Regions from separate parts of the Lysinibacillus sp. NPDC058147 genome, predicted to be linked through region 1. Evidence: riboswitches for the same ligand, from Rfam matches in the RefSeq annotation. Region 1 holds a riboswitch; the other holds the start of a gene.
The links. A riboswitch is a leader RNA that binds a small molecule or an ion and turns the genes downstream of it on or off. The one in region 1 is predicted to bind FMN.
Positions count from the first base shown of each region.

Region 2: another riboswitch for FMN. It lies ahead of ACFVT8_RS09910 (ECF transporter S component); the one in region 1 lies ahead of ribE (riboflavin synthase).

Region 1 is NZ_JBHVUJ010000004.1:177,248-180,447, reverse strand. It holds gene ribH (6,7-dimethyl-8-ribityllumazine synthase) at 1-335, opposite strand, end outside; partial or broken gene ribB (3,4-dihydroxy-2-butanone-4-phosphate synthase) at 595-1,188, opposite strand; gene ribE (riboflavin synthase) at 1,219-1,857, opposite strand; FMN riboswitch at 1,999-2,124, opposite strand; FMN riboswitch at 2,247-2,372, opposite strand; gene ACFVT8_RS13570 (SDR family NAD(P)-dependent oxidoreductase) at 2,586-3,200, opposite strand, start outside.
Region 2 is NZ_JBHVUJ010000003.1:81,762-84,961, forward strand. It holds gene ACFVT8_RS09905 (sodium-dependent transporter) at 1-1,004, opposite strand, end outside; gene ACFVT8_RS09910 (ECF transporter S component) at 1,158-1,745, opposite strand; FMN riboswitch at 1,966-2,163, opposite strand; gene ACFVT8_RS09915 (RNA polymerase subunit sigma) at 2,479-3,200, opposite strand, start outside.

The sequences.
Region 1 (3,200 bases):
ACTGGTACATTTGTAGTTAATGACACATTTGCAATTCCTTTTGCTGATTCATTACATACATAATCATAATGTGTTGTTGAGCCACGGATTACTGTACCTAATCCAATAATGGCATCATATTTCTTTGTTTCAGCTAACTGTTTTGCAATGAATGGCACTTCAAATGCACCTGGAACCCATGCTACATCAATAGAATCCTCATCCACACCATGACGCTTTAAACCATCTAATGCTCCGTCTAATAATTTACTTGTAATAAATTCGTTGAAACGACCTACTATTACTGCTATTTTTAAATCCGTACCAATTAATTGTGCTTCAAATGTTTTAACCATTTTTAATCTCTCCTCTTTTATCTTGTCTAATCATCATAAAGTGGGGTTGATTTCCGTTCCGACTGGGCGCTTTCCTGGGGGCGTCCGATGAGCCGCTTCGCTTGCGCTCCATGGTCTCATCTGTGACGCTAATCCCCAAGGAGTCACCCAGTCTCCACTCCAATCAACTTATATACTAGAGTACTTTTTACAAATGTTATTCCAAACTTTTATTGATGATCCTTTATATTGTCTGTGTGTTTTCTTCTATTATTTGTTGACGACGATATGTTGCCAATGCTTCAATTGAAATCATTTTTAAATGATGTTGTGCTGCATATTTAACAAGGTCATTAAAGCGTAGCATTTTGCCATTGTACCCCATAATTTCACAAATAATGCCCGCAGGAATACTATGACAAAGCTTGGCCAAATCAATTGTAGCTTCTGTATGTCCTCTACGCTCTAATACACCATTGTCCTTTGCAATTAACGGGAATACATGGCCCGGTCTACGAAAATCCGCAGCTTTTGCTTGTGGCTCTAGCATTTTTTGTATAGTCATTGCCCGTTCAAAGGCGCTAATTCCAGTTGTTGTGTCTACATGATCTACACTAACGGTAAATGCCGTTTGATGATTATCTGTATTAATACTGACCATAGGCGCTAATGCTAATTTTTGTGCAAGTTGCTGTGAAATCGGTGTACATATAAGACCTCTTCCATAGGTCGCCATAAAGTTAATCGTTTCAGGTGTCATAAATTCCGCAAGAGCGAGTAAGTCCCCTTCGTTTTCTCGGTCCTCGTCATCTACTACAATAATCATCTTACCTTGTTTTAAATCCTCAATTGCTTCTTCAATTGAATGTAGCAAAATCGCCACCTCCTGTTCTTAAAGTGTTGTTTAAAACCCGTTTTGTGCTAAGAAGTCTCTTGTGATGGTCGGCGGTTCCTGTCCATACTTAAGTTGATGCAAAATGTATTTACCAACTAAATCGGTTTCTACATTGACGAGATCACCAATCTTCTTCTTACCTAAAATCGTTTCTTTGTAAGTGTGGGGTATCAGGGATACTGTGACACCGTTTTTCTCGACCTGAAAGAGTGTTAGACTCGTTCCATCAATTGTGATGGAGCCCTTTGGAATACAGTAGCCCGTTAGCTCCTTTGATAATTCAATATCAATATAGACTGCATTTGCCAATGGCCGCTTGCGTACTATTTTCCCTACCCCGTCTACATGTCCGGAGACAAAATGACCACCGAAACGCCCATTAGCTGACATAGCGCGCTCTAAATTTACCGGATCTCCAACTGCGAGCTGCTGTAAATTTGTTGCGCTTACTGTTTCAGGCATTACATCCATCGTTAGCTCTTGTTCATTAAAATGTATCACTGTTAAACAAACACCATTGACCGCTATACTGTCCCCGAGCTTTACATCCTCTACCATTTTCTTTGAAATAACGGTAATTTTCATACTTTGTCGATCGCTTTGCATGGTTTTTAAGGTACCAATATCCTCAACAATTCCCGTAAACATTTTTTCACCTACTTTCAATCATTTAATAATTTTCGTTCAAACAAAAAACCCCTTAATTTAAAGGGGTTTGGGAGTTCATATACATAAGACGTCAACAAATAAACCTCATGGATATAAATTTTTTCCATAGGCTGTCATCTCATCGTTCTTCTCCCATCCAGACTGTCACTGTCGGTTTTGGATTTGCACCAAATCAGCTTGCGCTCACGGACTTTGAATTGCTTCATCACCGCCGATTGGGAATTTCACCCTACCCCGAAGAACTACTACTATTCAATTTTTTAGCCAAATAAAACAAAAAACTACTTCCCGACGAAACGATGGGAAGTAGTTAAAAAGTATACTCAAATAAACCTTATAAACTCAAGCGAATTTAAAAAGCTCACACTTTTACCCTTCTCCCATCCAGACTATAACTGTCGGTTTTGGATTTGCACCAAATCAGCTTGCGCTCACGGACTTTGAATTACTTCATCACCGCCGATTGGGAATTTCACCCTACCCTGAAGGATATTTTTATTTAGCTATTTCTTACGATAACACTATTTTATTATATTATCCAGATAATTGTTTATAAAAATTTACTCTAATCAATTTCACATTCACTACATAAAACAAGCCACACCTTTGATCATTAATAAAGATCAAAGGTGTGGCTGTTCCATAGAGACTTCTGTAACTGTCGTTTCACTTACGTTACATAAAAAACTTGCTGAAAGAAGTTAAATTTAAACAGTCAAACTACCATCAACAGAGACAACAGCACCAGCCATGAAGCTTGCTTTATCTGAAGCTAAGAATAGAACCGCTTCTGCTACTTCTTCTGGTTCACCATGGCGTCCCATACGTACACGTGACATTTCTTCTGGCACGTATCCTGTTTTTGCAAGTGTTTCACCAACACTATGAAATAATGGTGTAACGATACCACCTGGACACACAGCATTTATACGAATACCTTTATTTGCATACTCGATCGCTACGCCTTTCGTTAAACCGATTACTGCATGTTTACTTGCGGAGTATACGGCGATACTGTGTTCTGGACGAATACCTGCCGATGAAGCAGTATTTATAATCGACCCTTTACCCTGCTTTTCCATTACTGGGATGACATATTTCATGCCAAGAAAAATACCTTTTACATTGATATCCATAAGACGATCGTATTCTTCCAATTCTACCGCTGTAAACGGTGCGAATTTTTGAATAATGCCAGCGTTATTGAAGAATACATCTATACGTCCATATGTGTTTACCGTTTGCTGTACATAATTCTGAACATCCTCTACTTTGGAAACATCCGCTTTAACGAATATTCCTTCACCGCCATTTTGTTGAAT
Region 2 (3,200 bases), on a different contig from region 1:
CCTTTCTCCATAAATGCCGCTACAATAATTTCATATAAACTAAACGAAGAGGTTAGCGTTGCAAATAAAAATAATATTAAAAACATCGCTAAGAAAATTTCACCAAAGGGCATTTGGCTAAATGCTGTTGGCAGAACCATGAATAGTAAGCCTGGTCCAGATGCAGGTTCTAAATTAAAAGCAAATACAACAGGGAAAATTGCCAATCCTGCTAAGAACGATACAAGCACAGTGAGAAGAACAACGGAGCCCGCAGAATTCGGTAAGCTCACATCTTTCTTTAAATAAGAGCTGTACGTCACAAGACAAGAAAATCCTACCGCTAAGCCAAAGAAGGACTGCCCCAACGCTTCTAATATAGCCTTTCCAGTTATATTGGAGAAGTCCGGCCACAAGAAGAATTTAACCCCCTCCATTGCTCCATCTAATGTTAAAGCCCGCACAACAAGCACAATAAACATTATAAATAATAAAGGCATCATCCACTTATTAGCCTTTTCTATACCATTTTGCACACCAAGTGAAATGACTAGTACATTTACTAGCGTAAACAATCCTAAACCTAGCAATGTAATCCAAGGTTTTCCTACAATCTTTCCAAATAGTTCACTAGGATCAACGGCAGGATCAATAACAGCCCCAGTCACACCAAGGCCACTATAGATAAAAATCCAACCTCCCACAACACTATAAAAACTTAACAATAAAAAACAACCGAGTACACCCATACGACCAACCCAAGCCCAGCCTGTTTTCGTAGGTGCAATTTTTTTATAGGCAGTCACAGCTTCAGACTGTGTACCACGACCTAAAACATATTCTGATAATAACATCGGTAAACCAATCAACAATGTAAATAGAACAAAAATAAGGAAAAACGCTCCCCCACCACTTTGTCCAGTAACATATGGAAGCTTCCAAATTGCCCCTAGACCGATCGCCGCTCCTGCCGACGCTAAAATAAAGCCTAGTTTACTAGACCACTGACTCTTTTTTTCACTCATCTCTTCAAACTCCTCTAACATTCTAAGCTCTTCCTTATTCTACATTAAAATAGTAAACCCGACTAGATTAATTCTATATGTTACTTTTGCACAATATTATCCAACTTATATCAAAAAACCTCGAGCATTTAACAGCTCGAGGTTTCATTTCAATTATTTTGTTAAATACATGGAACGCTGATGATTAATCCATTTACGCATTGTTGTGAACAGTAATGCCATGATGATAGTAATTAAAATACCTTTCACAATGTTAAATGGCAATATACCAGCTACGATCATTTTATATAGTGAATCACCTACAACAGGCTCCATACCTAAAAAGTAAGTGTACATAGGTAAAAATACTGCATAGTTAAGAACGCTCATACCTACTGCCATTATGATTGTTCCAGCAGCTAAACCTCCGATAAGGCCTTTAACTGTTTTGACACGATTAAAAACAAAGCTCACTGGTAAAATAAATAAAATACCTGTTACAAAGTTTGCGATATGCCCTACTGGTACTCCCGTTGGCGTACCTGAGAAAATCCAGTCCAACACATTTTTAAAGAACTCTACTAAAATACCGGCTACAGGTCCCATTGTGATTGCCGCAAGTAATGCTGGCATATCACTGAAGTCCACTTCCAAAAACGCTGGAAACGGCGGAATAGGGAAATTAAAAAGCATTAATAAAAACGAAATACTGCTCAGCATACCAATCGTAATAAACGATTGAAGTTTAACATTTTTCTTCATAGAAAACTCTCTCCTCTTTGCTGATTCAATCTCGCAAGAAGAAAGGTTACGACCAAATCAATTATTATCATGAAAAAACCCTTATGCAAAAGAGCACAAGGGAGAATAGGCATGATTAAAGAACGCCATTAATTAACTATTTTTGAGCATACGCTGTGTGAAGCCACAGCGAAAAACGCTCGTGCATAGCTAAATTCATAACAATAAATGACGATCGTACCTCCATCTTCTCCCATCCAGACTTTAACTGTCGGCCTTGGAATCGCACCAAGTCAGCCATGCAAAAAAATATTTGCACAGGTCGCGGGCTGAAGAGCATTTAGTAAATCATACGAGCTAATATGACTTAAAGGAAACATTAGCGATTTACAACTCTATTACCGCCGGTCGGGATTTTCACCCTGCCCCGAAGATGAATCAATATTTTTTTATTTCATAGCCTTACTATAATGAATTATTAGAGAAAAGTAAATAGCTTTGCTTAAAAAAATCCGATTAAACTCGTATGTTTTACAGATACTCGATTAACTTCTTTATAATATGAAAGTGTAATCAGTAGAGGTTTTCCGCAATCTGACTGCATATTAGTGTTCACCAATCAGACAATTTAACCTTCCCTTAACTTCTTTGTTATTGGTGTTATAAAATGTCAAGAGCATTCACGCACATACATCGGCGAGAATGCTCCAAAATATTCTATAAGTTTCGTTTGTCTATTTGTTGTTATGCTTTTTTACGGCATATATCGTTTATTGGCTCCTACAGGCTTTGGCAAGAAATTTTTTAAATCAAATCCTTCCCAGCTCTCCTGTACAACATTGTCTAGACGTACTTGTTTATCAAAGCTAGCAGCAGTGAGCATCATAGCTTCAATTAATTGAGTTGCACGAACTGCATCCATAGTTGTTAAATCAAGTGGTTCATCAAATGTAACAATAACGCCTTCTGCTACCTCTTTTACAGTGTATGTTATATTTTCCGGTACGACAGGAACGTATGCACCATCATTATTATTTCGCATAACAGAAAGAGCTTCTGTTACAGTAGAAAAAGATTTACGAGAATCAGGTGATAAATATTCGATCCCATTCTCATCTCTATATAAATAATAATTAAAATGATTTGAGCTTGTTAATGCCATAGGCTTACTTGGATCTTCTTCCTTGGAAAACTCGTAGGCGGTACCATCAGGATTTTCGAACTCAATATCCTTATACTCCGTGTCTGAGAATGTATCCTGTAACGTCCCTAAATATTCGTCAGTATCTGCAGAAGCGACATCATAGTCATTTTTCTTTGGCAATACATGAACTAGTTTATCGCCCTTTTCCTTTAATTCTCCTTCATATGGATGAAAGTTAGTAAAACCATTGGCTTCCTCATCAATTTTTGGCGCATACTTTTCATACATCTGTAGTGTTGTGGGCTTTTTCTTCGCAAAATCAGTAGCAACTC